4 regions of the Xanthobacter wiegelii genome follow, and region 3 is predicted to be linked to each of the others. Evidence: predicted binding sites of a transcription regulator. Region 3 holds the regulator's gene; each other region holds the start of a gene.
What was found. Region 3 encodes LexA, which represses DNA repair genes until DNA is damaged. Its sites were predicted from a motif close to TGTTCNNNNTGTGTTCNG; they were not measured.
Positions count from the first base shown of each region.

Region 1: radA (DNA repair protein RadA) is a predicted target of LexA. The motif match lies at 5,241-5,258, and genes of this name have one in related genera.
Region 2: ssb (single-stranded DNA-binding protein) is a predicted target of LexA. The motif match lies at 5,883-5,900, and genes of this name have one in related genera.
Region 4: recA (recombinase RecA) is a predicted target of LexA. The motif match lies at 3,806-3,823, and genes of this name have one in related genera.

Region 1 is NZ_CM195529.1:4,650,618-4,657,761, forward strand. It holds gene V5F63_RS21720 (alkaline phosphatase family protein) at 1-562, opposite strand, end outside; gene V5F63_RS21725 (hypothetical protein) at 593-1,030, opposite strand; gene V5F63_RS21730 (replicative DNA helicase) at 1,280-2,761, shown strand; gene alr (alanine racemase) at 2,836-3,918, shown strand; gene V5F63_RS21740 (aromatic ring-hydroxylating oxygenase subunit alpha) at 3,903-5,090, opposite strand; gene radA (DNA repair protein RadA) at 5,319-6,812, shown strand; gene V5F63_RS21750 (CvpA family protein) at 6,921-7,144, shown strand, end outside.
Region 2 is NZ_CM195529.1:2,663,579-2,670,722, forward strand. It holds gene recQ (DNA helicase RecQ) at 1-1,351, opposite strand, end outside; gene V5F63_RS12300 (LysE family translocator) at 1,406-2,017, opposite strand; gene gyrA (DNA gyrase subunit A) at 2,056-4,818, opposite strand; gene ssb (single-stranded DNA-binding protein) at 5,169-5,717, opposite strand; partial or broken gene uvrA (excinuclease ABC subunit UvrA) at 6,162-7,144, shown strand, end outside.
Region 3 is NZ_CM195529.1:2,466,352-2,473,495, reverse strand. It holds gene trpC (indole-3-glycerol phosphate synthase TrpC) at 1-164, shown strand, start outside; gene V5F63_RS11295 (DUF2147 domain-containing protein) at 269-703, shown strand; gene moaC (cyclic pyranopterin monophosphate synthase MoaC) at 823-1,311, shown strand; gene V5F63_RS11285 (molybdopterin molybdotransferase MoeA) at 1,358-2,572, shown strand; gene lexA (transcriptional repressor LexA) at 2,730-3,440, shown strand; gene V5F63_RS11275 (ComEC/Rec2 family competence protein) at 3,558-5,795, opposite strand; gene gltX (glutamate--tRNA ligase) at 5,967-7,144, shown strand, end outside.
Region 4 is NZ_CM195529.1:3,015,262-3,022,405, reverse strand. It holds gene V5F63_RS13970 (glutathione S-transferase family protein) at 1-317, shown strand, start outside; gene V5F63_RS13965 (amylo-alpha-1,6-glucosidase) at 321-2,519, opposite strand; gene V5F63_RS13960 (glycosyltransferase family 4 protein) at 2,506-3,591, opposite strand; gene recA (recombinase RecA) at 3,887-4,972, shown strand; gene alaS (alanine--tRNA ligase) at 5,274-7,144, shown strand, end outside.

The sequences.
Region 1 (7,144 bases), 2.2 Mb from region 3:
GATTGTCCGTGCGCGGCCAGGGCGCGCCCTCGAAATGATAGGGCACGTGGGTCTCACCCACGTTCAGGAACACGAACAGGTCGCGCCGGGTCTCCCGCGCCGCCTGCTTCTCGATGAAGGCGAGCTGCGTGGCGATGCCCTTGTCGCCGGTGAAGAGGAACTGCTCGAAGCTGCCGGTGAGCTTCTTCGACACCGGCGTCTTGGGATCGAACCAGCCCATGGCCGCCGCGCCGATGGTGGCGTAGCGGGCATTGCGAAAGCCATCCACGATATCCGCGCCGCTCACCGAGAAGCCCGGCCGTGCATGCCCCGCCGCCCCCGCCCGGTCGAGCCGGAAGAGGCGCGCGAACTTGGGGTTGAGGAACGGCACCGCCAGTTCCGCCACGCCGGGGGTGAAGCCCGCGAACATGGCGGCGTGGGAGGCATAGGTGAAATGCGCCGGGGCCTGCGCCTTGTAGAGGGCGGAGACCTGCTTCATGGCCGGGGCGTTCGCCGCGACGAACGTGTCGTAGCGGCAGGAGTCGATCGTGATGAAGAGCACGCTGTCTGGGGTGACACGCATGGGCGGCGGCGCTTTCGGGATCAGTCGGCGTCAGTTGCCGCCGTCGTTGTTGCTCTCGCCGCAGGTGTAGCCGACGAAGCAGCGGGGATTGTCGGAGGTCGGCATCCAGGCCGGCTTGGTGGTCTGGTCGTCCTGGCAGAATCGCTGGTCGCGCACATAGCGCTGCGCATTGCCGCCGCCGGTGGGAACGAGGATGAAGCCCTGGGAGGTCACCACCTGCCGCACGCCGGCGCAGGTGGAGGGCGGCACGGGAACCGCCATGTAGCCTGCCGGCGGAGCCTGGTTCTGGCCGTAGATGGCGGTGCCGTCGATGGGAACGGGCAGCCCGCCGGCGCCGAGATCGGACGGCGGGGCGAGCGGGTCGCCCTGGGCGAGGGCGCCCGACGCGATCGACGACTGCGCAAGGACAAGGAATGCCAGCGCGGTGAGCACGGAACCCCGTGACGCTCCGGATCGGTCAGAACGCATCACTTCTCCCCTCGGTGCCGCCGCGGCAAGCCTGTAGCGTACCTTACGTCCGCTGGCAAAGCGCAAGACCATGCGTCGCCGACCCGCAGTGGCCGACGGGCAGCGGGACGCACAATTCCCGAAATCCCCGCTTTCCCGCCTGTGGATAAGTGCTTGGGCGGCGTGGGTCCGTGCCGCCGCAGAATTGGGCTGGTCCCGACGCTGCGGAACTTGCTACACCACCTCCCCAACCAGGGGATTGCCGGCTTCATGCTCGATCTGTCGGACAAGGGCGACCTCGAACCCACCTATCGGCAGGCGCCGCACAATGTGGAGGCGGAGCAGGCGCTGCTGGGCGCCATCCTCGTCAACAACGAGGCGTTCTATCGCGTCTCCGACTTCCTCGAGCCGCGCCATTTCTACGAGCCCATCCACGCCCGCGTCTTCGAGCTGGCGTCGGCGCTGATCCGTGCCGGCAAGCTCGCGACGCCGGTGACCATCAAGACCTTCCTGCCCGCCGACCTCGATGTGGCCGGCCTCACCGGCCCGCAATATCTCGCGCGGCTGGCGGCGGAGGCGACCACCGTCATCAATTCCGAGGACTACGGCCGCACCATCTACGACCTCTCGGTGCGGCGCGACCTGATCCGCATCGGCGAGGAGATCGTCAACGAGGCCTATGACGCCCCGGTGGACGCGACCCCGCAGGACCAGATCGAGGAAGCCGAGAAGCGCCTCTACGAGATCGCCGAGACGGGCCGCTATGACGGCGGCTTCCAGCGCTTCGGCGAGGCGCTGCGCGAATCGGTGGACATGGCCTCCAAGGCCTTCCAGCGCGACGGCCATCTCTCCGGCATCGCCACCGCCCTCGACGACCTCGACCACCAGATGGGCGGCCTCCAGCCCTCGGACCTTGTGATTCTCGCCGGCCGACCGGCCATGGGCAAGACCTCGCTCGCCACCAACATCGCCTTCAACATCGCCGCCGCCTATCGCGGCGAGACCCGGCCGGACGGATCGACGGAAACCGTCTCCGGCGGCGTCGTGGGCTTCTTCTCGCTGGAAATGTCGGCCGAGCAGCTCGCCACCCGTATCCTTGCCGAGCAGGCGGAGATCGCCTCCTACAAGATCCGGCGCGGCGACATCTCGGAGAGCGAGTTCTCCAAGCTCGCAGCCGCCGCCCAGACCATGCAGACCATCCCGCTCTATATCGACGACACCGGCGGCATCTCCATCGCCCAGCTGGTGGCGCGGGCGCGGCGGCTGAAGCGCCAGCGCGGGCTGGACTTCATGGTCATCGACTATCTCCAGCTGCTCTCCGGCTCGTCCAAGTCCTCGTCCCAGAACCGCGTGCAGGAGATCACCGAGATCACCACGGGCCTGAAGGCGCTGGCGAAGGAGCTGCAGGTGCCGGTGATGGCCTTGTCCCAGCTCTCGCGTCAGGTGGAATCCCGCGACGACAAGCGGCCGCAGCTTTCGGACCTGCGTGAATCCGGCTCCATCGAGCAGGACGCCGACGTGGTCATGTTCGTTTACCGCGAGGAGTATTATCTTAAGAACAAGGAGCCGAAGCCCGGCACAGAGGAGTGGTTCAAGTGGGAGATCGAGATGAAGGCGGCCGAGAACACGGCCGAAATCATCATCGGAAAGCAGCGCCACGGCCCGACCGGGACGGTGAAGGTGCATTTCGAGCCCCAGTTCACCCGCTTCTCCAACCTGGCGCGGGAGGACCACCTGCCGGAGCGCCACTGACCGGCGCACCGCAGGCGGCCGAAAGCCGGGAGGACGAAGAGCGTCAGGCGCGCGAGGAGCGCGAGGCCGGTGCCATCCTCACCGTCGATCTTTCGGCCGTCGCCGACAATTGGCGCACCCTCGCGGCGCTCGCCGCCCCGGCCGAATGCGCGGCGGTTGTGAAGGCGAACGCCTACGGCCTCGGCATCGCCCGCGTCGCCCCGGCCCTGTGGCAGGCGGGCGCCCGCACCTTCTTCGTCGCCCATTTCAAGGAAGCGCTGGAGCTGCGCGCGCTCCTGCCCGAGGCGATGATCTACGTCCTCAACGGCCTGCTGCCGCAGACCGCCCCGGACCATGCCGCGGCGAACCTGCGCCCGGTGCTGGGCTCTGTGCCCGAAATCACCGAGTGGAGCGACTTCTGCCGCGATCAGGGCGCGGACCTGCCCACCGCCATTCATGTGGATACCGGCATGAACCGGCTTGGCCTGTCGGTGGACGAGGCGGTTCAGCTCGCCGGCACGCGCAGGATGCTCGGCTTCACGCCGAGCCTCGTCATGAGCCACCTTGCCTGCGCCGACACGCCCGGCCACCCGCTCACCGCCCGCCAGCGCGCGGTGTTCGCGGACGTGATCCGCCGCTTCCGGGGCGTGCCGGGCTCGCTGGCCAATTCCGCCGGCACCCTGCTGGGGCGGGATTTCCGCTTCGAGCTGGTGCGGCCGGGCATCTTTCTCTATGGCGGCGTCGCCATCACCGGCGTGCCGCCGCTGCGGCCCGTGGTGCGGCTGGAAGCCAAGATCATCCAGGTGTCGCGTGTCGCGGCCGGCGAAACGGTCGGCTATGGCGCCGCCGAGCGGCTGAAGCGGCCGAGCCGCATCGCCACCGTCTCCATCGGCTATGCGGACGGCCTGTTCCGCGCCGCCGGGTCTTCCGACCTCGCCAAGGGCGTGGAGGCCATCGTTGCCGGCCGGCGCTGCCACCTCGTGGGGCGCGTCTCCATGGACCTCGCCACCCTCGACATCACCGACCTGCCGGAAGGCTCCGTGCAGCGGGGCGACGTGGCGGTATTCCTCGGCGACGGCATCAGCGTGGACGACCTCGCCGCCCGCTCCGGCACCATCGGCTACGAGGTGCTGACCTCCCTCGGCGCCCGCTACGCCCGCCGCTACATCGGCGGCTGAGGCGCGAGGGGCTGGCGCGCGGCGGCGAGTTCCGCCGCATAGGTCTCCTCGAACCAGCCGATGCGCGTCTCGAAGGCGGGGCTCAGGCGCTGGTCCTCGGTGATCTGGCGGGCGACGGTCTGCTGGCCCTCGCATACCGCATTGTCCTCGGCCAGGACCCGGCGGGCATAGAAGGGCACGATGCGGGCGACGACCTTCTGCGCGAACCGGTCGAAGACGCCCAGAAGCCCCGGCCGCGGCGGCGCGATCGGGCCGTCGATGAGCCAGGCCTCCAGCCGCGAGCGGTCATGGGCCAGCGGCGCATAGCGCAGCACCATCACCGAATAATAGGCGCGGCCGAGCAGAGTGATGGTGTGGAACTGGGACGCCCCGAAGGTGGGGAACAGGTTCATGATGAAATAGTCGCGGGCCCGGTAGGTGCCGGCCCGGCAATCCGCGAGCACGCCGGCCACCGGGTCGTCGCCGGGCTCGGTGGTATAGGCGCTGTGCCGGCCGAAGCGGGCATAGGTGACATCCTTCGCCTTCAGATAGCCGTTGGCGCCGAAGGTGGAGGGGTGGACGGCGACGATATGGTAATCGTCCAGCGTCACGTGGGTGAGGAACTTCCAGTTGGCCGGCACCTCGGCGCAGAAGCGCGTGAACGCCTGCCCCGGCGGGCAGAGCGCGGCGAGGATGGGCGCGGCATCGCCCAGAAAATCCGCGAGGCTCTCGCCGCCGGGATGGGGGAAGCGCCCGAACACGAGCCCGGCGAACGCCTCCACCTCGATGGACTTCAGCCGCGCGCCGAGCTGCTTGGGCAGGCAGCCATAGGCCTCGTCGCAGACAGGAATGCCCAGCGCCTGACCCTCGGCGTTGTAGCGCCAGTGATGGAAGGCGCAGACCACCGCGCCCTTGCCGCTGCGTTCGCGGCGGATGGGATGGAAGCGGTGGGCGCAGACATTCTCGAAGCCGCGCAGCCGGTCGCCGAAGCGCTGGATGAAGACCGAGCGCCCGCCGAGATCGGTGCGGAACCACTGGCCATCCTCCGCCACCTCGGCATCGAGGCACAGGAAGGTCCACACCCGCCCCAGCGCCTGCTGCTCCGCGGCGAAGGCCGCCGGATCGGACGCCGCGCGCGCCCATGCGGCCACTTCGGCCGGGCCGGGGGCGGGTGCGTTCGGCGCAGCAGGCATGGGAGCCGGTTGGTCTCGGAACACGGGCAATTCCCTGAATGCGCAAAAAGGGCTGCACGCTGATTAGCAGAGGTGCCCTGATCCTGCCACTTGGGGATGCTCCGCAGAAAGGGCGCAACCGCGCACCTTCCCCGGCGTGCGCGGGGCCGATGGGATATATAGAGAACATCGCCCGAGATTCGGGCTTCTCAAGACCCGGCCGGCCCGCCCGCGCCGAGGGTGATGCTCATGGCCCGGCGCGACACGTCCTTCATCTGCCAGTCCTGCGGCGCGGTCTATGCGCGCTGGCAGGGCAAGTGCGAGGGGTGCGGCGGCTGGAACACCATTTCCGAGGAAGTGGCGGTGGCCGCCAGCGTCCCCGCCGCCCAGCGCTCCGGCCGGAAGGGCCGCGCGGTGGTGCTGGAGAAGCTGGAGGGCACGGCCAAGCCCGCCCCGCGTCTCGTCTCAGGCATCGGCGAACTCGACCGGGTGGCCGGGGGCGGCTTCGTGCCCGGCTCCATCCTGCTCATCGGCGGCGATCCCGGCATCGGCAAGTCCACCCTGCTGGTGCAGGCCTCAGCCGCGCTGGCCCAGCGCGGGCTGCGCGTCGTCTACGTCTCCGGCGAGGAGGCGGTGGACCAGGTGCGCCTGCGCGCCCAGCGGCTCGGACTGGAAAAGGCCGAGGTCGGCCTCGCCGCCGAGACCAATGCGGAGAACATCATCGCCACGCTGTCGGGCGGGCCACCCGTTCACATGGTCGTGATCGATTCCATCCAGACCATGTGGTCGGACAGCGTGGAGAGCGCGCCAGGAACGGTGACGCAGGTGCGCACCTCGGCCCAGCTTCTCGTGCGCTACGCCAAGCAGACCGGCGCCTGCGTCATCCTCGTCGGCCATGTCACCAAGGACGGGCAGATCGCCGGCCCGCGCGTCGTGGAGCACATGGTGGACGCAGTGTTCTCCTTCGAGGGCGACGGCGGCCACCAGTTCCGCATCCTGCGCGCCCAGAAGAACCGCTTCGGCCCCACCGACGAGATCGGCGTGTTCGAGATGACGGGGCGCGGCCTCTCCGAGGTGGCCAACCCCTCCGAGCTGTTCCTCTCCAACCGCGACGCCGGCGCGCCGGGCACCGCCGTGTTCGCCGGCATGGAGGGCACGCGCCCGGTGCTGGTGGAGATCCAGGCGCTGGTCGCCCCCTCCTCCCTCGGCACGCCGCGCCGGGCGGTGGTGGGCTGGGACCCCAACCGCCTCTCCATGGTGCTGGCGGTGCTGGATGCCCGCTGCGGCGTGCGGCTCGGCGGGCACGATGTCTATCTCAACGTGGCGGGCGGGCTGAAGATCGGCGAGCCGGCGGCGGACCTCGCGGTGGCCGCCGCCCTCGTCTCCTCGCTCACCGGCGCGCCTTTGCCGGCGGATGCGGTGCATTTCGGCGAGGCGAGCCTCACGGGGGCGGTGCGCCCCGTCTCGCAGGCGCAGGCGCGGCTGAAGGAGGCGGCGAAGCTCGGCTTCGCCAGCGCCATCATCCCCTCCGGCGGCCTCGACGGGCTCGACCCGCCGGTGTCGGTGCGGCCGGTGTCGTCTCTGGCGGAGCTGGTGGCCGGCATCGCGGCCAGCGCCCCCCGCCGGCCAGCCGGGCGCGAGACGCGCGACTCTGCCATGCGCGAGGCGCGGGGCAGCCATGACCGCAATCCCCCACAAAGGGCCGTGGAACATGCGGAATGGGGCGACGACGAGGAAAGGTGACGCGGGCGGGCGCGCAAGCTATATCACCCCCGCGGCCGGGCCTCCGGGGGAGGGGCATGTCGCGCGCATGCGCGCTTGGCGGTGCGCCTATCACGGATCGATGCGCCGATGCCCATAACCTTGCTCGACATTATCGTTCTCTCTGTGATGCTGATTTCCGGCATCCTGGCGATGGTCCGGGGCTTCCTCCGGGAGGTCTTCTCCATCCTCTCGTGGGTCGTCGCGGCCGGTGTCACGGTGTATTTCTACAAGTCGGCACTGCCTGTGGTGAAGCAGTACATCTCGCAGGATTCGGCTGCTCTTGCCGTGACGGTGGCGTTGCTGTTCCTCGG
Region 2 (7,144 bases), 200 kb from region 3:
CGTGGCCGAACTTGGTCACCTTGTCATTGGCATCGCCGCGCAGCACATCGATGACATGGCCCGCACCGAACCGCTCCCCGGTGCGATAGACGCAGGACAGCAGCTTCTGCGCCGCCTCGGTGCCGTCGAAGGTGCGCGGCGGATCAAGGCACGTATCGCAATTGCCGCATGGCTGCGGCAGGTCTTCCTCGAAATATTTCAGCAGCACCTGCCGGCGGCAGGAGGCCGTCTCGGCAAGCCCCAGCAGCGCATCGAGCTTGCTGCGCTCCACGCGCTTCCTTGCCTCCGGAGCATCCGAGCCGTCCACGAACTGGATCAGCTTGGCCACATCCTCGACGCCATAGAGCAGGAGCGTCTCGGACGGCAGCCCGTCGCGGCCGGCGCGGCCGGTCTCCTGGTAATAGGCCTCGATGCTCTTGGGCAGATCGAGATGGACGACGAAGCGCACGTCCGGCTTGTCGATGCCCATGCCGAAGGCGATGGTCGCGACCATCACCACGCCCTCCTCCTTGAGGAAGCGGTCCTGATGACGGGCGCGGGTGTCGGCGTCGAGACCGGCGTGATAGGGCAGCGCGGTGCGGCCCTCGGTGGCGAGCATTTCGGCGGTCGCCTCCACCTTCGCCCGGCTCATGCAATAGATGATGCCCGCCTCGCCATCATGGGCATCAAGGAAAGCCTTGAGCTGGACGCGCGGATTGGCCTTGGGCGCGATGCGATAGCGGATGTTCGGGCGGTCGAAGGAGGACAGGAAAACCTGCCCTTCCTCCAGATTGAGCCGCTCGACGATCTCCCGGCGGGTCGGCCCGTCCGCCGTCGCGGTCAGCGCCATGCGCGGCACGCCGGGATAGCGCTCGTGCAGGATGGTGAGTTGGCGATATTCAGGCCGGAAATCGTGCCCCCACTGGGACACGCAATGGGCTTCGTCGATGGCGAACAGCGAGATGCGCGCCCCATCGAGCAGGTTGAGGAAACCGTCCGTCAGCAGCCGCTCGGGCGCCACATAGAGCAGGTCGAGATCGCCCATGGCGAGCGCTCGCTCCACCTGCCGCCCCTCGCCGGGGGCGAGGGAGGAATTGAGCATGGCCGCCTTCACGCCCAGCTGGCGCAGCGCCTGCACCTGGTCGTGCATCAGAGCGATGAGCGGCGAGACCACGATGCCGGTGCCCGGCCGCACCAGCGCCGGCACCTGATAACACAGGGATTTTCCCCCGCCCGTGGGCATGAGCACGAGGGCGTCGCCCCCGCCCACCACATGCTCCACGATCTCCCGCTGCCGCCCACGGAACGCCTCGTATCCGAAGACGTGGCGCAGGACCTCAAGCGGGGTGGAATCATCGAGCGTCGCAGACATGGGGCCTTATAGCCCCCTGCCCTCGCCGGGCAATGCGGGATCGAGCCGCGCCGCCTATCGGCGCCCCGCCGCCAGCAGCAGCGCCGCGCCGCCCACAAGAATGCCGGCAGACACGCGATCCGCCACGAGGGTGAAGCGGCCCTTCAGCGCCGCGCGCGCCTTGTCCGCGACCACCGCCCACAGCATGTCGCCCACCAGCGCGATGACGGCAAAGATGGCCGCCAGCAGCGCGATCTGCGGCACGGGGTTCGCAGTGTCGGTGACGAACTGCGGCAGGAAGGCCGCGTGGAACAGCAGCGTCTTGGGATTGGCGAATGCCACCGCGAGCCCGCGCCCGAAGGCGGCATGGGCGGACGGCGCGGGCGCCTCCACCGCCTTGCCGGCGGCGCGCCACTGCATCACCGCCAGCCACACGAGGTAGGCCGCGCCGGCATAGCGCACCAGATCGAAATGGTGGGAGAAGGCTTCCACCACATAGGCTAGCCCCCCCGCCACCAGCGCCAGCTGGGCGATGAGGCCCACATTGACGCCCGTGGCGGTGAGGAGGCCGGCCTGCCGTCCATGCTTGAGGCTGGTGCCGACGATAAGCGCCACGTTCGGCCCCGGCGTGGCCCCCAGCGCGATGCAGGCGAGCACGAACAGGGCGAGGCTTTCAGCCGAGATCATCGTCTTCTCCCTCCCGAAAGGCCCCGCCCGCTCGGGGCTCAGGCCTCCGGCGTGTCGTCTCCGGCGGCGTCCGCGCCACCCTCGCCCGCTTCTGCGCCCTCGGCGCCCGTGTCCTCGCTGATGTGCTCCACCGAGACCACGCGCTCGCCTTCCGCCGTATCGAACACGATCACGCCCTGGCTGGCGCGGCCGACGATGCGGATGCCGTCCACGGGGCAGCGGATGAGCTGGCCGCCATCGGTGACGAGCATGATCTGGTCAGCATCCTCCACCGGGAAGGAGGCGACAAGCCGGCCGTTGCGCTCGTTCACCGCCATGGCGACGATGCCCTTACCGCCACGGCCGGTGACGCGATATTCGTAGGACGAGGTGCGCTTGCCGTAGCCGTTCTCGGAGACGGTGAGGATGAACTGCTCGGCCGCGCCCATGGCGGCGTACTGATCCTGTCCGAGCTGGCCGTTGCCGATCACGGCCTCTTCCTGGTCCGCCTCGGCCGCTTCGCCCGCCTCGCCGCGCACCCGCCGGCTCATCTTGATGTAGGCGAGCCGCTGCTCGGCGTCGGCATCCACATGGCGGATGATGGCCATGGAGATGACGCTGTCGCCCTCCTCCAGCCGGATGCCGCGCACGCCGACGCTGTCGCGCCCCTTGAACAGGCGCACCTCGGTGGCGGGGAAGCGGATGCAGGCGCCGGCCGCCGTGGTCAGCAGCACGTCGTCTTCCTCCGTGCACAGGCCCACCTCCGCGATGGCCTCGCCCTCGGCGAGCTTCATGGCGATCTTGCCGTTGCGGTTCACCTGCTGGAAGTCCGTGAGCGCATTGCGCCGCACGGTGCCGCCGGTGGTGGCGAACATGATCTGCAGGCGCTGGTTCTCGCCCTCGTCCTCCGGCAGCAGCACGACGGAGGTGATGCGTTCGTCCTGCTCCAGCGGCAGGATGTTGATAAGGGCCTTGCCACGGGCCTGTGGCGCCGCCAGCGGCAGGCGCCACACCTTCATCTTGTAGACCTGCCCCTTGGAGGAGAAGAACAGCACCGGCGCGTGGGTCGAGGCCACGAACAGGCGGGTGACGAAATCCTCGTCCCGCGTCTGCATGGCCGAGCGGCCCTTGCCGCCGCGCCGCTGCGCCCGGTAGGTGGAGAGCGGCACGCGCTTGATGTAGCCCGCGTGGGAAACGGTGACGACCATCTCCTCGCGCTGGATGAGATCCTCGTCCTCCAGATCACCGAAGCCTTCGACGATCTCGGTCCGCCGCGGCGTGCCGAACTCCGCCTTGATGGCGAGCAACTCATCCCGGATGATCGCGCGCATGCGCGGCCGGCTGGCGAGGATGTCCAGATAATCGGCGATCTCGGCGGCGAGCTTGTCCAGCTCGTCAGCGATCTCGTCGCGGCCGAGGGCGGTGAGGCGCTGGAGCCGCAGATCGAGGATCGCGCGGGCCTGCACCTCGGAGAGGCGATAGGTGCCGTCTTCCTTCAGCTTGTGCCGGGGATCGGCGATGAGGGCGATGAGCGGGGCCATGTCCTTGGCCGGCCAGTCGCGGCCCATCAGGGATTCGCGGGCGGTCGCCGGGTCCGGCGCGGTGCGGATGAGGCGGATCACCTCGTCGATGTTGGCAACCGCGATGGCGAGGCCCACCAAGACGTGGGCACGGTCGCGCGCCTTGCGCAGCAGGAACTTGGTTCGCCGGCTGATGACTTCCTCGCGGAACGCGATGAAGGCGGTCAGCACGTCGTGCAGGGTGAGGATGCCCGGCTTTCCGCCGGACAGTGCCACCATGTTCACGCCGAAGGAGGTCTGCAGCAGCGTGAGCCGGTAGAGGTTGTTCAGCACCACGTCGGCCTGGGCGTCGCGCTTGATCTCGATGACCACGCGCATGCCGTCGCGATCGCTCTCGTCGCGGATTTCGGAGATGCCCTCCACCCGCTTGTCGCGCACCAGCTCGGCGATCTTCTCGATCATCGTCGCCTTGTTCACCTGATAGGGAATCTCGGTGACGATGAGAGCTTCGCGATCCTTGCGGATATTTTCGATAGCGACCTTCGCGCGCATCAGCACCGAGCCGCGCCCGGTGAGATAGGCCTGGCGGATGCCGGTGCGGCCGAGGATCAGCGCGCCGGTGGGGAAGTCCGGGCCGGGCAGCAGATCGAGCAGCGCCTCGGGCTCCAGCAGCGGGTCGTCCAGCAAAGCGACGGTGACGTCGATGATCTCGCCGAGATTATGGGGCGGGATATTGGTGGCCATGCCCACCGCGATACCGCCGGCGCCGTTGACCAGCAGGTTCGGGAACTTGGCCGGGAGGACGGTCGGCTCCCGCTCGGAATTGTCGTAATTCTCTTGGAAATCAACCGTTTCCTTGTCGAGGTCGTCGAGAAGGGTGTTCGTCACCTTCTCCAGGCGCACCTCGGTGTAGCGCATGGCCGCCGGGGCGTCGCCGTCCACCGAGCCGAAATTGCCCTGACCGTCGACCAAAGGGAGCCGCATGGCGAAGGTCTGGGCCATGCGCACCAGCGCGTCGTAGACCGACTGGTCGCCGTGGGGATGGTACTTACCGATCACGTCGCCGACCACGCGGGCCGACTTGCGGTACTGCTTGTTCCACTCGTACCCATTCTCGTGCATGGAGAACAGGATGCGCCGATGCACGGGCTTGAGGCCGTCGCGCACGTCGGGCAGGGCCCGGGCGACGATGACGCTCATGGCATAGTCGAGATAGGAGCGGGACAGCTCCTCCGTGATGGAAACGGGCCGGATGTCGGACGGCGGCTCGCCGCCACTCTTCGGCGTTTCGGATTCGGCCAAAAGTCAATACTCGCATGGATTGGTGAGGTGCTTCCTTCTAGCCGATTCACCCTTCCAGCGCCAGTAAAACCCCTCCAGCAGGCTTAAATTTTCACCTTAAAAATCAGATACTTATGGGGCGCATCTCGCGGGCATTCGCACAATCTGGCGCTTTTGCGTCAAACAGGGCCGCAAAAGGCGGAAAAGCCAGCCGCCAAGCGTCCGCGTCGCCGGGGTGGAAAGCTCCTGCCGGCACCGCACGATAATGCAAATGCCCCGGTGGCCGGGAACCAGCGCAAGGCGCCGGAACGAAGGCCGAGCGGGAGGCGAGGCCGCCCGTCAACCGGTTCCGTCCGTCCGCCAAGATCCGCTCAGAAGGGAATTTCGTCGTCGAGGTCGGCGACGGGTCGTCCACCGCCAGATCCGCCACCCATGCCGCCGCCGGCCGGGGCCTGACGACGCCCGCCGCCGGAGCCGCCACTGTAGCCGCCGCCTCCGCCGCCCATGGGGCTCGCGGAGCCGAAGTCCGAGCCGCCACCGTAATCGTCGGCGCCGGCCCCGCCGCCGCCCTCGCGGCCGTCGAGCAGCGTCAGTTCGCCGCGATAAGGCCTCAGCACCACCTCGGTGGTGTAAACTTCACGGCCGTCTTTTTCATACTTCCGAGTCTCAAGCTGGCCCTCAAGGTAAACCTTGGAGCCCTTCCTGAGATATTTTTCGGCAATGCCGACGAGATTGTCGGACATGATGACAACCCGGTGCCACTCAGTCTTCTCACGCCGCTCGCCAGAGGCCTTGTCGCGCCAGTTCTCGGACGTCGCAACGGTAAGGTTGCAGACTCTGTTTCCGCTCTGGAACGACTTCACCTCCGGGTCGCGGCCCAGATTGCCGATCAGGATCACCTTGTTGACGCTGCCGGCCATCCCGCTCTCCTTGCCGTAGTTCCATCGTTCGCCGCGGCCGCTATCGGCGCTCCGCGAAACTCGCACCCTAGCGCTCCCGGCTGGCCATGCGACCCCCGGCGCGGCTTTATCCCCATGAACCGGTGAACCTTCGCCAGCCGCCGTGCGTAACAGGACAGGTCTTAATGTTCACGTTGTGTTCTTAATCGACTTCCGCCACACTGGCAAGAGCGTCGCGGGCATTCGACGCGACTCGCCGCTCTTTTTGGCTGGCTGCTTTCAGGGGTTCTGATTATGTTCTCTTCCGCATCGCACAAGGTCCACTACATTTCCATGAGTTCATGAGCACGCTCCCGGGTGCGCAGAGGGGCCTTTCGGCCGCTGGCGTGCCCGCCGCCGCTTGGGCGGCACGATCGTTCCTCAGGCCCTGACCCCTTTTTGCGCCGCAGGCGCCAGCGGATGCCCATGTCTGATCGCGCAGCCTCCCAGCGTCCCGCGTCCCCCACTCCGCGCCGCGATGCCCGCACCCTTTCGGTGCGCGGCGCGCGTGAGCACAATCTCAAGAACGTGGACCTCGAAATCCCCCGCGACAGTCTGGTGGTGTTCACCGGCCTGTCCGGCTCGGGGAAAAGCTCGCTCGCCTTCGACACCATCTATGCGGAAGGCCAGCGGCGCTATGTGGAAAGCCTCTCGGCCTACGCCCGCCAGTTCCTCGAGATGATGCAAAAGCCGGACGTGGACCAGATCGACGGTCTCTCGCCGGCTATCTCGATCGAGCAGAAAACGACCTCCAAGAACCCGCGCTCCACGGTCGGCACGGTCACCGAGATTTACGATTACATGCGCCTGCTATGGGCGCGCACCGGCGTGCCCTATTCGCCGGCCACGGGCCTGCCCATCGAGAGCCAGACCGTCTCTCAAATGGTGGACCGCACGCTTACCCTTGCGGAAGGCACGCGGCTCTTCCTGCTCGCGCCGGTGGTGCGCGGGCGCAAGGGCGAGTACCGCAAGGAACTCGCCGAGTGGATGAAGAAGGGCTTCCAGCGGGTCAAGATCGACGGCACATTCCACGAGATCGCGGAGGCGCCGGCCCTCGACAAGAAGTTCAAGCACGACATCGACGTGGTGGTGGATCGCATCGTGGTGCGCGCGGATCTCGCCCAACGGCTCGCCGACAGCTTCGAGACTGCGCTCGGGCTCGCCGATGGCATCGCGGTGGCCGAGTTTGCCGACGAGAAGAACGAGGACGGCGATCCACGCCGCATCATCTTCTCCGAGAAGTTCGCCTGCCCGGTCTCCGGCTTCACCATTCCGGAGATCGAGCCGCGGCTGTTCTCCTTCAACAATCCCTTCGGCGCCTGCCCCGCCTGCGACGGCCTCGGCGTGGAGCAGACCATCGATCCGGACCTCGTGGTGCCGGACAAGGCCCGTTCGCTGAAGCAGGGCGC
Region 3 (7,144 bases):
CCCGCGTGCCGAAGGATCGCATCGTCATCGGCGAGAGCGGCATCTTCACGCCGGCCGACGTTGCGCGGCTGGCGCAGGTGGGCATCGGCACCATCCTCGTCGGCGAGAGCCTGATGCGTCAGGAGGATGTCGCTTCCGCGACGTGCCAGCTGCTCGCAGGCTAGGCTTGCCGTATACGTGAAGTTACGCCTTAATACGTGAGGTGGCCCGAGAAGAGGCCGCAGCACCGGCCCCTGCGTCGCCGGTGCCTCACGGGAGGAACAGCTTCATGAGGACCACGCTTTTCACGGCGCTCGCCGCCGCCAGCCTTCTCGCCATCCCGACCTTCGCCACCCCCGCCTTCGCGGCCGACCCGACGGGCCTGTGGCAGACCCCCACCCGCAGCGGGCAGGTGGAAATCTCCAAATGCGGCGCCAGCCTCTGCGGCCGCCTCGTCTCCTCGGAAGGGCTGAAGGCCGATCCGGCGCTGAAAGACGTGAACAATTCCAACGCCAGCCTGCGCGGCCGGGCGCTGAAGGGCCTCACCATCCTCACCGGTTTCTCCGGCGAGCCACAGGAATGGACCGGCGGCAGCATCTACAATGCCGAGGACGGCAAGACCTATTCCGGGACCATCACCATGGACGGCGACAACACGCTGAAGCTGCGCGGCTGCGTGGTGGTTCCGCTCTGCAAGACGCAGGTGTGGACCCGCCTGCGCTGAGCGCCGACCCGCGCCGGCAACACAGCCTTTCCGCGGCCCTGCGGCTGCGGCGGTGGACAGGCGCCGCCGCGGACGCCATCTTCCCGTCCGACATCGAATCCGGGAAGACCGCGACGGCCATGGCCAGCCTGACCCATCTCGACGACCAGGGCGCCGCCCGCATGGTGGACGTCTCCGACAAGGACGCGACCACCCGCGAGGCGCTGGCCGAGGGCCGGGTGGCGATGGCACCGGAGACGCTGGACCTCATCCTCTCCGGCAACGCCAAGAAGGGCGACGTGCTGGGCGTGGCGCGCATCGCCGGCATCATGGCCGCCAAGCGCACCCACGAGCTGATTCCCCTCTGCCATCCGCTGATGCTGACCAAGGTGGAGGTGGAGGTGGTGCCCGACCCCGCTTTGCCCGGCCTTCACGTCACCGCCCGCGCCAAGGTCACGGGCCAGACCGGCGTGGAGATGGAGGCTCTGACCGCCGTCTCCGTCGCCTGCCTCACCATCTACGACATGGCCAAGGCCGCCGACCGCGGCATGCGGATCGAAGGCATCCGCCTCTTGGAAAAATCCGGCGGCCGCAGCGGCCATTTCCGCGCCGACGCCGGAGCGGCCTGAGCCTTTTCCGCTAATCACAGCACGTCCAGAGTGAGGGAGCCGCGCCATGGCGCTCATGACCGTCGAGGAGGCCACCGCGCTCATCACCCAGGGCGTCGTCGCGCTCGGCGTCGAGGAGGTGCCGGTGCAGGCCGCCGCCGGTCGCGTGCTGGCGCGCGATCTCGTGGCCCGCCGCACCCAGCCGCCGGCCGACATGTCGGCCATGGACGGCTACGCCGTGCGCGGTGCCGATATCGTCGAGACACCCGCCCACCTGACGGTCATCGGCGAATCCGCCGCCGGCCGGCCCTTCGCGGGCACGGTGAGCACCGGGCAGGCCGTGCGCATCTTCACCGGCGCGGTGGTGCCGGAGGGCGCCGACACGGTGGTGATCCAGGAGAACGTCACCCGCGAGGGCGACACCATCACCACCACGGCGCCGACTGCGGCCCTGCGCAACGTGCGCAAGCGCGGCTGCGATTTTTCTGAAAGCACGCCGGGCCTCTTTGCCGGCCGCCGCCTGACCGGCCGCGACATCATGCTCGCCGCCGCCATGGACCATGCGACGCTGCCGGTCGCCCGCCGCCCGCGCGTCGCGCTGCTGCAGACCGGCGACGAACTCGTGCTGCCGGGCCAGGGCACCGGCAAGGACAGCGAGATCGTTGTCTCCAACGCCTTCGGCCTCGCCGAGCTGGCCCGCCGCGCCGGGGCGGAGGTGACCGACCTCGGGCTCTTCAAGGACGATCTCGCCGCCATCCGGGCCGTGGTGGCGCGGGCGCTCTCCGGTGAATTCGATCTCGTGGTGTCCTCGGGCGGTGCCTCGGTGGGCGATCATGACCTCATGGCGCCGGCGCTGAAGGCCGAGGGGGTGGACCTCTCCGTCCACAAGATCGCGCTGCGCCCCGGCAAGCCGCTGATGTTCGGCCATCGGGGCGATGTGCGGGTGCTGGGGCTGCCCGGCAATCCGGTCTCCTCCCACGTCTGCGGGATGATCTACCTCGTCCCCCTCGTCCGCGCGCTCCAGGGCGATTCCCGCCCCGGCCCCGAGACCGTGCCGGCGCGCCTCGCAGCCAACCTGCCGGCCAATGACGTGCGGCGGGATTTCATGCGCGCCACCCTCGAGCGCCGGCCGGACGGCACGATCCACGCCACGCCCTCTCCCTCCCAGGACAGCGCCATGCTGAGCATTCTCGCTGCCGCCGACTGCCTTCTGGTGCGCCCGCCTTTCGCGCCCGAAGGCCGCGTCGGCGATGCGTGCGAGATTATTCTCCTCGACGATTGAGCGCTTAACGGAGCCTTCACCACTTGCGGAACACAAAAGGAACAGATAAAGACTGTTCATGATTTGTTTCGCGGCGCACCGGGCTGGGTGCGCCTGAAATCGGGACCGGCCAGAGGCGCTGGCTCCAGACGGTGCGTGCAAGGAACGGGGCCAGGGAATGCTCACTCGGAAGCAATACGACCTTCTGCGCTTCATCCATGAGCGGCTGAAGGAAACCGGTGTTCCCCCCTCCTTCGACGAGATGAAGGAGGCGCTGGACCTGCGCTCCAAGTCCGGCATCCATCGTCTGATCACCGCTCTGGAAGAGCGCGGCTTCATCCGCCGCCTGCCCAACCGCGCCCGCGCGCTGGAAGTCGTCCGCCTGCCCGACAGCGTCGCGCCGGGCCTTGCCTCCGCCCGCTCGGCGGGGCGTGGCTTCTCCCCGTCCGTCATCGAGGGCAGCCTCGGCAAGGTGCGCCCGGTGCCCGAGGATGATGAGGCGGGCCAGGTGGTCTCGGTGCCGGTCATGGGCCGCATCGCCGCCGGCACGCCCATTTCCGCCATCCAGAGCCGCAGCCACACCCTGAACATCCCGCCGGAAATGCTCGGCAGCGGCGAGCATTTCGCCCTTGAGGTGCGCGGCGACAGCATGATCGAGGCCGGCATCCTCGACGGCGACACGGTCCTCATCCGCAAATGCGATTCCGCCGACACCGGCGACATCATCGTCGCGCTGGTGGACGACGAGGAAGCCACCCTCAAGCGCCTGCGCAAGAAGGGCGCCTCCATCGCGCTCGAGGCCGCCAATCCGGCCTATGAGACGCGCATCTTCGGTCCCGACCGCGTGCGCATCCAGGGCCGCCTCATCGGCCTCATGCGCCGCTACTGATCCTTATTTCTCCTGCGGGAGATTCGGAACGGGGTGAGGGGCGCGGCGGTCCACGCTCAACGGGCGCCTGCGCTTTCCTGAAGGCGTTGCCCCTCACCCCGACGCTTGGCCGACATGTCACGGAGCCATTGCATCCGCCTGCGGATCGCCGGCATCGGCGGCGCCGGGTTCGGATGCGGGCTCCGGCGGCAAGGGCGCCATCCAGGGGCGGGATACGGCGGCCTTCCGGCTTGGCTCGGCGACGAGCGTGCCATCGCGGAGGGAGAAGGCGAGCGTTCCCGTCCGCACCAGCTTTTCCAGCGTCAGCACGTCCGCCTGGCAGGCGCGCGGCGGGACGTCTCGGGTGACGACCATGCGGGAATTCAGGCAATCCGCCTCCAGGCTTTCGACACGTCGGGACACGGCGATGGTGCCGCCGCCGGGCAGCGGCGCGGTGCAGCCCAGGGGATCGCAGGTGAAGCCGGCGGCAAGGTCCCTGGTTCCGGCCGTGCGGCGGTCCCCCTCCCGCGTCAGCCACTGCTCCACCACCAGCTTCTGGCCGGAGGCGCCGAGCACCGAGAGGCGGCCGTCCGGCATCCGCACCGCCACCGTCTGCGCATCGGGCGCGACGAGGAGGTCCGGCCTCATCGGCGCACCCGCGACAAATCCCGCGATGCCGAGGGGAACCAGCGCCGCGAGGGTGAGCACACCCCGCAGCAGGCAGAGGGCCAGCAGCGCGAGGGACAGCCACAGCAATGTTCCGGCGCCGATGAAGGCGGCGCGGATGTCGGCGCCCGGCAGGGTACCCACCCAGTCGGACACCGCCGTCATGATCTCGATGCCACGCCCCATCACGGGCCAGGCGAGATGATCCCAGCCGAACGGCATCAGCAGCACGCCCGCAAGTCCCGCCGGCATCACCAGGAAGGAGACCGCCGGCATGGCCGCGAGGTTGGCGAGAAGCCCGTAGGGGGCAACCCGCTGGAAATGGAAAATGCCGTAGGGTGCCGTCGCAAGGCCCGCCACCAGCGAGGTGAGCGCCGTTCCCGCCACCAGCACCGCGACCCAGGAGACCACCGCCCCGGCGATCCCGTCCGGCCGGGGGATCGCCCGCAGCGGCTGGAGCCGCTCATAGGCGGCGACGAGGGCGAGGGTGGCGGCGAACGACATCTGCGTACCCGGATCCAGCGCCGCCTCCGGCGTCAGCGCCAGCACCAGCACCGCCGCGACACCCACCGACCGCAGCGAGAGGGACGGTCGCCCCACCATCACGCCGGCCAGCACCAGTCCGGTCATGACGAAGGAGCGCTGGGCCGGCACGTCATTGCCCGACAGCACGAGATAGAAGGCGCTGCCGGAAAGCGCGATCAGCGCCGCCATGGACTTGATGGGCCACGCCAGGGCCAGCCCCGGCACCAGCGCCAGCACGCCCCGCGCCAGCGCAAACAGGGTGCCGGCCACCAGCGCCATGTGCAGGCCGGAGATCGAGAGGATGTGCGAGAGGCCGGACACCCGCATGCTCTCCTCCACCGCATGGGGAATGCCGGAGCGGTCGCCCGCCACCAGCGCTACCGCCACCTCCGCCGGCACGCCGGAAAGCGAGGCGCGGATGCGGGCCGACAGGCTCTGGCGCACCCCGTCGAGCGCCATGGCGAGGCGCACGGACAAGGGCGGGTCGCGCGCCGGCGCCGCCTTCGGCCGGCCGAGCCCGTAGCCGATGGCGCCGATGCCCTGAAACCAGGGCGCGCGACCGAAATCATGGGCACCCGGCATGGGGGGGCCGGAGGGCGGCAGCAGTTGGGCGAGCTGCGTCACATGGCTTCCGACCGGCGGCGCCCAGCCCTTGCGCAGCGAGAGCCGCACCAGCGCCGGCGCCGTGGCGAGCCCGCGCACGGCATCGCCATCGAGCCGCAGCAGGATGCGGTCGCCGGTGGTGCGCCGTTCCACCCGCTCGATAAAGCCGGAAAGCCGCACCGGCGTCTTAGGCGGAACGATCGTTTCGTGGGCGATGAGCGCCGTCCGCGCCCCGCCCGCCGCAAAGCCGGCGACAGTGGCGATAAGCACGGACGTTAGGGCGAACATCACCGGCCGCGCCCGCGCCGCCACCGCCGCACCCGCCAGCAAGGTGACCAGAACGAGGCTGGCGGCCAGCGAGGGTTCAGTGGAGGCGCCGAAATACAAGAGAATCCCGGCGGCAAAGGCGGCCGGCAGCCACAGGATCAGCCGGCCGGATGCGGCCTCGGCCGCCGCGTCGTGGACGATGCGGGCGGTCAGCGCGTCGGCGAGGCGGAGAAGCCCGCGCGCGGAGGGGAGCGGGAGCGTCCGCGCGCCCGCCCGTGATCCCGTCCGCGCGTGCCCCGAAGCCCGCTCGTCCATCCCCGCCCGCCCGGGGCACGGCCGGGCCGCGCCTGCCCCCGTGTTCCTTGTGCCCCGCCTCTATGCTACACGGGCGCCTCCCGCGCGCCATGTGGTTCGGTTTGCGTTCCGCAGGGCTGCCGCACGCGCGTTTCCCGTCCAAGCGGACCCAAGCCCGCCGAGCCCCGCCCGATGTCGCAGATCGTCACCCGCTTCGCCCCCTCGCCCACCGGCTTCCTGCATATCGGCGGGGCGCGCACGGCGCTGTTCAACTGGCTCTATGCCCGCCACACCGGCGGCAAGATGCTGCTGCGCATCGAGGATACGGACCGCCAGCGCTCCACCAAGGAAGCCATCGACGCCATCCTCGAAGGCCTTTCCTGGCTGGGCATCGAGTGGGACGGCGATCCCATCTACCAGTTCGCCCGCGCCGAGCGGCATCAGGCCGCGGTGGCGGAGATGCTGGCGAAGGGCAATGCCTATCGCTGCTACGCCACGCCCCAGGAGCTGGACGAGATGCGCGAACTGGCCCGCAAGGAGGGCCGCCCGCCGCGCTATGACGGCCGCTGGCGCGACCGCGACCCCTCCGAGGCGCCGGCGGACCGCGCCCCCGTCATCCGCCTGCGCGCGCCGCAGGAGGGCGAGACGGTGATCGACGACATGGTGCAGGGCACCGTGACCTTCCCCAACAAGGATCTCGACGACCTCGTGCTGCTGCGCTCGGACGGCACGCCCACCTACATGCTGGCCGTGGTGGTGGACGACCACGACATGGGCGTCACCCACGTCATCCGCGGCGACGACCACCTCACCAACGCCGCCCGGCAGACGCAGATCTACCGGGCGCTCGGCTGGGACGTGCCGCGCATGGCGCATATCCCGCTCATCCACGGGCCGGATGGCGCCAAGCTCTCCAAGCGCCACGGCGCGCTCGGCGTCGATGCCTATCGCGACATGGGCTATCTGCCGGCCGCGCTGCGCAACTATCTCGTGCGCCTCGGCTGGAGCCATGGCGACCAGGAGGTGTTCTCCACCGACGAGATGGTCGAGTTCTTCGATCTCGACAAGGTCGGCCGCTCGGCCGCGCGGTTCGACTTCGCCAAGCTCGAAAGCCTCAACGGCCATTACATGCGCGCCTCCAGCGATGCGGAACTGCTCGCCGCCATCGACGCGCTGGTGCCCTACCTGCCCGACGCCGAGCACCGCCTGCCGCGCATGACCGACACGCGCCGGACCCAGCTCGCCGCCGCCATGCCGGGCTTGAAGGAGCGGGCGAAGACGCTGGTCGAGCTGCTGGACAATGCCGAGTTCATCTTCGTCGAGCGGCCCATCCCGCTGGATGAGAAGGCGACCACGCTGCTTTCGCCCGA
Region 4 (7,144 bases), 550 kb from region 3:
GCTACCGGCGCGAAGCGGAGCGGCACTATCAGGTGCTCGACGACCTGCTGGCGACCCGCCCCTATGTCACCGGCAACGACTACACCATCGCCGACATGTCGCTTTGGGGCTGGGTGCTTCGGGCCGGGCGGGTGTTGAAGGGCGAGGAGGATCCGCTGGCGCGCTTCCCACACATCAAGCGCTGGTTGGCCGAGATCGATGCCCGCCCCGCCGCAGTCCGTGCCCGCGAGGTGGGCAAGGACCACAGCTTCAAGCCCATGGGCGACGAGGAATCGCGCAAGGCGCTCTTCCCCTCCAATTACCCGCCGGCGGCGTAGGGATCACGCCTCCACCCGGATGCCCACGTCGCCCTGTCGGTTGATCACGGACAGGGCGGCTGTGGCGTCCACCCGCTCCACCTTCACGTCGATCCGACCGTCCGCGACGGCGAGACCGGTGAGGGTGAGGGTGTCCAGGAATTCGGGCAGCATCGGCCGCTCGAACACCGCGCGCCGCTCGGCCACGTCGAAGCTGAGGCCGAGCGAGGCCTGGAGAAGCGCGAGTGGCGCCGCCGCTGCCCAGGCCTGGGGGGCGCAGGCGACCGGATAACCCACGGGCCCCCGATTGCGCTGGCGGGCGAAGCCGCAGAACAATTCGGGAATGCGCCTCAGGTCGAAATAGACGGACGCGCGAAACAGCCCCTCGAAGATGCGCGCCGCCTCGGCCCGGAAGCCATAGCGGGCGAGGCCCATCGCCACGACCGCATTATCGTGCGGCCACACCGAGCCATTGTGGTAGCTCATGGGATTGAAGCGCGCCTCGCCCGCCGCCAGCGTCCGCACGCCCCAGCCGGAGAACGAACTGGTGTCCATCAGGCACGCCGCCACCGCTTCCGCCCGCTCGGGGAAGGCGATGCCGGAAAACAAGGCGTGGCCGGCATTGGATGTGCGCACGCGGCAGGGTGCCTTGTCGCCATCGAGCGCCAGCACGTACGTGCCCAGAGCCGGATCGAAGAAGGCGGCGTCGAAGGCTGTCCGCAAGTCGCGCGCCCGCGCTGCGTAGGCCTCCGCCGCAGCCAGATCGCCGAGTGCCCGGGCGATGGCGGCGGCCGCATTCCACGCGGCATAGGCATAGCCCTGCACTTCGACGAGCGCGATGGGGCCGTTGGCGAGCTGGCCATCCGCGTGGAAGATGCTGTCGTGGCTGTCCTTCCAGCCCTGGTTCACCAGCCCGTCGCCGCGCCGGCGGCCATATTCGATGAAGCCGTCCCCATCGCGGTCGCCGTGCTCACGCATCCACCCCAGCGCCGCATCGAGAGACGGCCACAACTGGCGCAGCGTCTCGATGTCGCCGGTGCGCTCGAGATAAGCGCCGGCCAGCATCACGAACAGCGGGGTAGAATCGATACTGCCGTAATAGCGACGGAACGGCACCTCCCCGAGTTCCGCCATCTCGCCAAAGCGCACCTCGTGAAGGATCTTGCCGGGCTCGGCATCCGCCTCCGGATCAAAGGTGGTGGCCTGATTGGCGGCGAGATGCAGCAGCACGCCCCGTGCCAGTGTGGGCGTCACCCACAGGGTCTCGAACGCCGTGATCAGGGCGTCGCGCCCGAACACGGTCGAGAACCACGGAACGCCCGCGTAAGGGTAGGGGCCCTCCGGCAGATCGGTGATGAGCACGTTGAGGTCGCTCACCGCCCGCCGCAATCCCTCGTTGAAATGATCGTTGGAGGAGGACACGCCCGCCGAGCGCGCCGTTCGCGCCCGCATGTCGGCCCGGATGTCCTTGAGGCCGAGCCGGAACGCCTGCCGCGCATCACGCCCCGGCTCAATACCGTCACAGCGGATTTCCACGAAGATCAAGAAGCCTTCGCCGGGCTTCAGCGTGAGCCGGTAAAGTGCGCGGTCGGCCTTGAGCGAGGTCGGCGTCGGGGCGAAGGCGAGGCGCGTGGTCCGGGTGCGCGCATCAAGGCCGCGATAGGAGAGACCGACATGGCTTTCGCCAACGACCGGCGCCGCGATGCGGCCGCGCTTCGCCCGATGGGAGCCACGCACCTCGAAGAGGTCCACGAAATCGGCATCGAAGAACAGGCCGATCTCGAAGGTCCGGGTCTCGCCGTCGAAATTGCGAATGGACAGGCACTCATGGCACGCCCCCCGGAACAGGAAGCGCGACCGGCGCAGATGGATGAGGTCGTGCGCCAGTTCGGACTGGTCGCTGCGGGCGGGAAGGTCCGGATTGGTGAGGTCGCAGCTCAGCGTCGCGTTGTCATCGCGCACCGTGGAGCCGAGCAGCAGCGGGCGCACGCCATCGATGGTGAGGAAGAATTGCGACAGGTGCCGGGTGTCGCGGTGGAACAGGCCATGGTTGCTGGCAAGGCCGGGGACGGCGTCGCCATGGGCATCGAACACGGCGAAGGTCTCGTCGTGCTTGAGCGTGCGCGGCATCGCCTCGATCTGCGAGGCGCTGGCCGCGATGGCATAGCCCGGCTCCTGCGGGTCTGCGGCAGCGGCGCGGGCCGCGGCATCAGGTGGGGGCATTGACGCGCCCGTCGATCAGTTCGCGCAACGTCATGCGGGGGGGCACGGGTGCGGCAAGGCGCTCATAGAGGGCCACATAATCCCGCGCCATTCGCGCCGTCGAGAAGCGTTTCACGAACGTGCGGCGAATGGCGGCGCGATCGAGCCGGTCAAGCTCGCCGACGCGCGCCACCGCCTCGTCCTGATCGGCGACGATGAAGCCGGTAAGCCCGTTCTCCAGCACCTCCGGTACAGAGCCGCACCCATAGGCGATGGTGGGCGTGCCGCAGGACATGGCCTCGATCATCACCAGTCCGAACGGTTCGGGCCAATCGATCGGGAAGAGCAGAGCCCTGGCATTGCCGAGGAACTGCGCCTTCTGCCGCTCGTCGATCTCGCCGATGTACTCGACGCCGGGGGTCGCCTCCACCATGGGGCGGATCTTCTGCTCCCAGTAATCCTCGTCCACCCGATCCACCTTGGCGGCGATCTTGAGCGGCAGGCCGGAGCGGGCAGCGATCTCGATGGCGCGGTCCGGCCGCTTCTCCGGCGAGATGCGGCCGAGGAAGGCCAGATATTCGCCGCCCGCCGCATTGAAGGGCAGCAGGCTCTCCGGCAGGCCATGATAGATGGTCGACGCCCAGTTCACCGGCGGCATGGGCTTGCGCTGGTGGTTGGAGATCGAGACCAGCGGAAACTCGTCATACAGCGCATAGAGCCGGTGCGCGGCGACGCTGTCGAGGCGGCCGTGCAAGGTCGTGAGCGTGCGCGGCGCGTGCTCCTTCAGCACGGGATAGTGCAAAACGTCGACGTGCACATGGATTACGTCGAATTCGTCCGCCCGCCGGCGCACCCGCTCCAGCATGAGCATGTGGAACACGATGGGGTCGACCGGACCCGGCGACAGGCGCAGGCCCATCTCGCACATGGGCTCCAGCTGTGCGGACGTGAGCGAATCGCCGCTGGCGAACAGCGTTACCTCATGACCCTGCGCCACCAGCTCCTCGGTAAGATAGGAGACGATGCGTTCGGTTCCTCCGTAACGACGCGGCGGCACGCTCTCGATGAGCGGCGCGATCTGGGCGATGCGCATGTGTCTCTCCTCCGGCGTCGCCGGCGCGATGTGGACCGAGGATGCGGACGTGAACCGGGTTCTTTCGCCTGAACGCGGCGGGTCGGGTCGTGGTTTCACTGCAGGTGCGAAAGAGTTGCGCCGGCCGACCTGCACTGGACGCGTCAGCTTGGCGGTGGGGCGATGCCGCGGTGCTGCGGATATACGAAATGTTATCCACACGCTGTGGACGAAAGAGAACATATTGCGAACTGAGAACAAAACAGGTACAACTGCTACGTTCTTATTTCCCTTGCACCAGCACCGGAGCGCGGCGATGACTCAGGCGACACTCCGACTCGTCGAAGGTTCTTCCATGGACAAGACCAAGGCGCTGGATGCCGCCCTCTCGCAGATCGAGCGGCATTTCGGCAAGGGCTCCATCATGCGGCTCGGCAAGGGTGGAAAAGCCCTTGAGATTGAGAGCATTCCCACCGGTTCTCTGGGGCTCGACATCGCGCTGGGCATCGGCGGCCTGCCCAAGGGGCGCGTCGTCGAGATTTACGGCCCCGAATCCTCGGGCAAGACCACGCTCGCACTTCACACCATTGCCGAATCTCAGAAGCGCGGCGGCACCTGCGCTTTCATCGATGCCGAGCACGCGCTCGACCCGATCTATGCCCGCAAGCTGGGCGTGAACCTCGACGATCTGCTCATCTCCCAGCCCGACGCGGGCGAGCAGGCGCTGGAGATCGCCGACACGCTGGTGCGCTCCGGCGCAGTCGACGTGCTGGTCGTCGATTCCGTGGCGGCCCTCACCCCACGCGCCGAGCTTGACGGCGAGATGGGCGACAACCAGCCCGGCCTGCAGGCCCGCCTCATGAGCCAGGCGCTGCGCAAGCTCACGGCCTCCATCTCCAAGTCCAACACCATGGTTATCTTCATCAACCAGATCCGGATGAAGATCGGCGTGATGTATGGCTCGCCGGAGACCACCACCGGCGGCAACGCGCTGAAGTTCTACGCCTCGATCCGCCTCGACATCCGCCGCATCGGCGCCATCAAGGAGCGCGACGAAGTGGTGGGCAACCAGACCCGCGTGAAGGTGGTGAAGAACAAGCTGGCGCCGCCCTTCAAGCAGGTCGAGTTCGACATCATGTATGGCGAGGGCGTCTCCAAGACCGGCGAACTGCTCGATCTCGGCGTCAAGGCCGGCGTGGTGGAGAAGTCCGGCGCGTGGTTCTCCCACGACAGCCAGCGTCTCGGCCAGGGCCGCGAGAACGCCAAGACCTTCCTGAAGCAGAACCAGGAGGTGGCGGCGCGCATCGAGGCGGCCATCCGCCAGAATGCCGGCCTTATCGCCGAGAAGATCCTCGCCGGCGATCCCGAGGAGGATGCCGAGGGGTCGGCCGCCGACGCCTGACCCTGACTTCGGGCGTGGCGGCTGCCGTGTCCACAGGTTCAGCGCGGGCGGGGCCGGACAGGCTCCGCCCGTTCGCGTTCCGGGTGCCCTTTCGTCTGCCCGGCTTGGCCTTGTGGCCTGGCGTTTCTGGACAAGCGGCGGACCCATCGTTAAACGAACCCGGTTCCGCCCGCCGCAAGGTCCGGGGAACCGCGCGACGCCCGAGGGATCGGCCCCGATCCGGCCCGAGGCGCTGGCGCGCGCAGCGATCACCAGAGCCGGCCGCCGCAAGGCCCGGCCTCCTAAGGACAGTGCCGGCACCATGAGCGGCGTCAACGAGATCCGGTCGAGCTTCATCGACTACTTCGTCAAGGAGGGCCACGAGGCCGTCGCCTCGTCGCCCCTCGTGCCGCACAACGACCCCACGCTGATGTTCACCAATGCCGGCATGGTGCAGTTCAAGAACGTCTTCACCGGCGTCGAGAAGCGGCCCTATTCGCGGGCGGTGACATCGCAGAAGTGCGTCAGGGCCGGCGGCAAGCACAACGATCTCGACAATGTGGGCTACACGGCGCGGCACCACACCTTCTTCGAGATGCTCGGCAATTTCTCGTTCGGCGACTATTTCAAGGACCGCGCGATCGAGCTTGCCTGGAACCTCGTGACCCGCACCTTCGAGCTGCCGAAGGACCGCCTGCTCGTCACCGTCTACAGCGAGGACGAGGAAGCCTACGGCCTGTGGAAGAAGATCGCCGGCCTCTCCGACGACCGCATCATCCGCATCTCTTCCTCCGACAATTTCTGGTCCATGGGCGACACCGGCCCCTGCGGCCCCTGCTCGGAGATCTTCTTCGACCACGGCCCGCACATCTTCGGCGGCCCGCCCGGCTCGGCGGACCAGGACGGCGACCGCTTCATCGAGATCTGGAATCTCGTGTTCATGCAGTATGAGCAGCTGCCGGGTGGCGAGCGCGTCGGGCTGCCGCGGCCGTCCATCGACACCGGCATGGGCCTTGAGCGAATCTCAGCCGTCCTGCAGGGCACCCACGACAATTACGAGACCGACCTCATGCGCGCCCTCATCGCCGAGGTCGCGGAATTTACCGGCGTCGATCCCGAGGGGCCGCAGAAGGCCAGTCACCGGGTGATCGCCGATCATTTGCGTGCGTCCGTCTTCCTCACCGCCGACGGCGTGCTGCCCTCCAACGAGGGGCGCGGCTATGTCCTGCGCCGCATCATGCGCCGCGCCATGCGCCACGCGCAGCTGCTCGGCGCCAAGGACCCGCTGATGCACCGCCTCGTGCCCATCCTGGTGCGCGAGATGGGCCGGGCCTATCCCGAGATCGTGCGCGCCGAGCCGCTGGCGGAAGAGACGCTGCTGCTGGAGGAAACGCGCTTCCGCCGCACGCTGGAGCGCGGCCTGTCCATCCTGGAGGAGGAGAGCCAGGGCCTCGTCTCGGGCGCCAGCTTCCCCGGCGACGTGGCGTTCAAGCTCTACGACACCTACGGCTTCCCCCTCGACCTGACCCAGGACGCCCTGCGCGCCCGCGGCATCAGCGTCGATACGGATGCGTTCGATGCCGCCATGGCCCGCCAGAAGGCGGAAGCCCGCGCCAACTGGGCCGGCTCCGGCGAGGCCGCCACCGACACGCTCTGGTTCGCCGTGCGGGACAAGGTCGGCGCCACCGATTTCCTCGGCTACGACACCGAGAAGGCGGAGGGCGTGGTCACCGCCCTTGTGCGCGACGGCGCCGAAATTGGGGCTCTGAACGCCGGCGAGACCGGGCTCGTGGTGCTGAACCAGACCCCGTTCTATGCCGAATCCGGCGGCCAGGTGGGCGACACCGGCCGCATGACCGGTGAGGGCGGCATCGTCGTCGAGGTGCGGGCCACCCAGAAGAAGCTGGGCGACCTCTTCCTGCACGATGTCAAGGTGGAGAGCGGCACGCTCAAGCCCGGCACCGCTCTGGTGCTGGAGGTGGAGCACGGCCGCCGCGCCGCGGTGCGCGCCAACCATTCCGCCACCCACCTCCTCCACGAGGCCCTGCGCCGGGTGCTCGGCGAGCATGTGGCGCAGAAGGGCTCGCTGGTCGCGCCCGATCGCCTGCGCTTCGACTTCTCCCACCCCAAGCCTCTCAGCGAGGCAGAGGTGGCCGAGGTAGAGGAGATCGCCAACCGCTTCGTGCTGCGCAA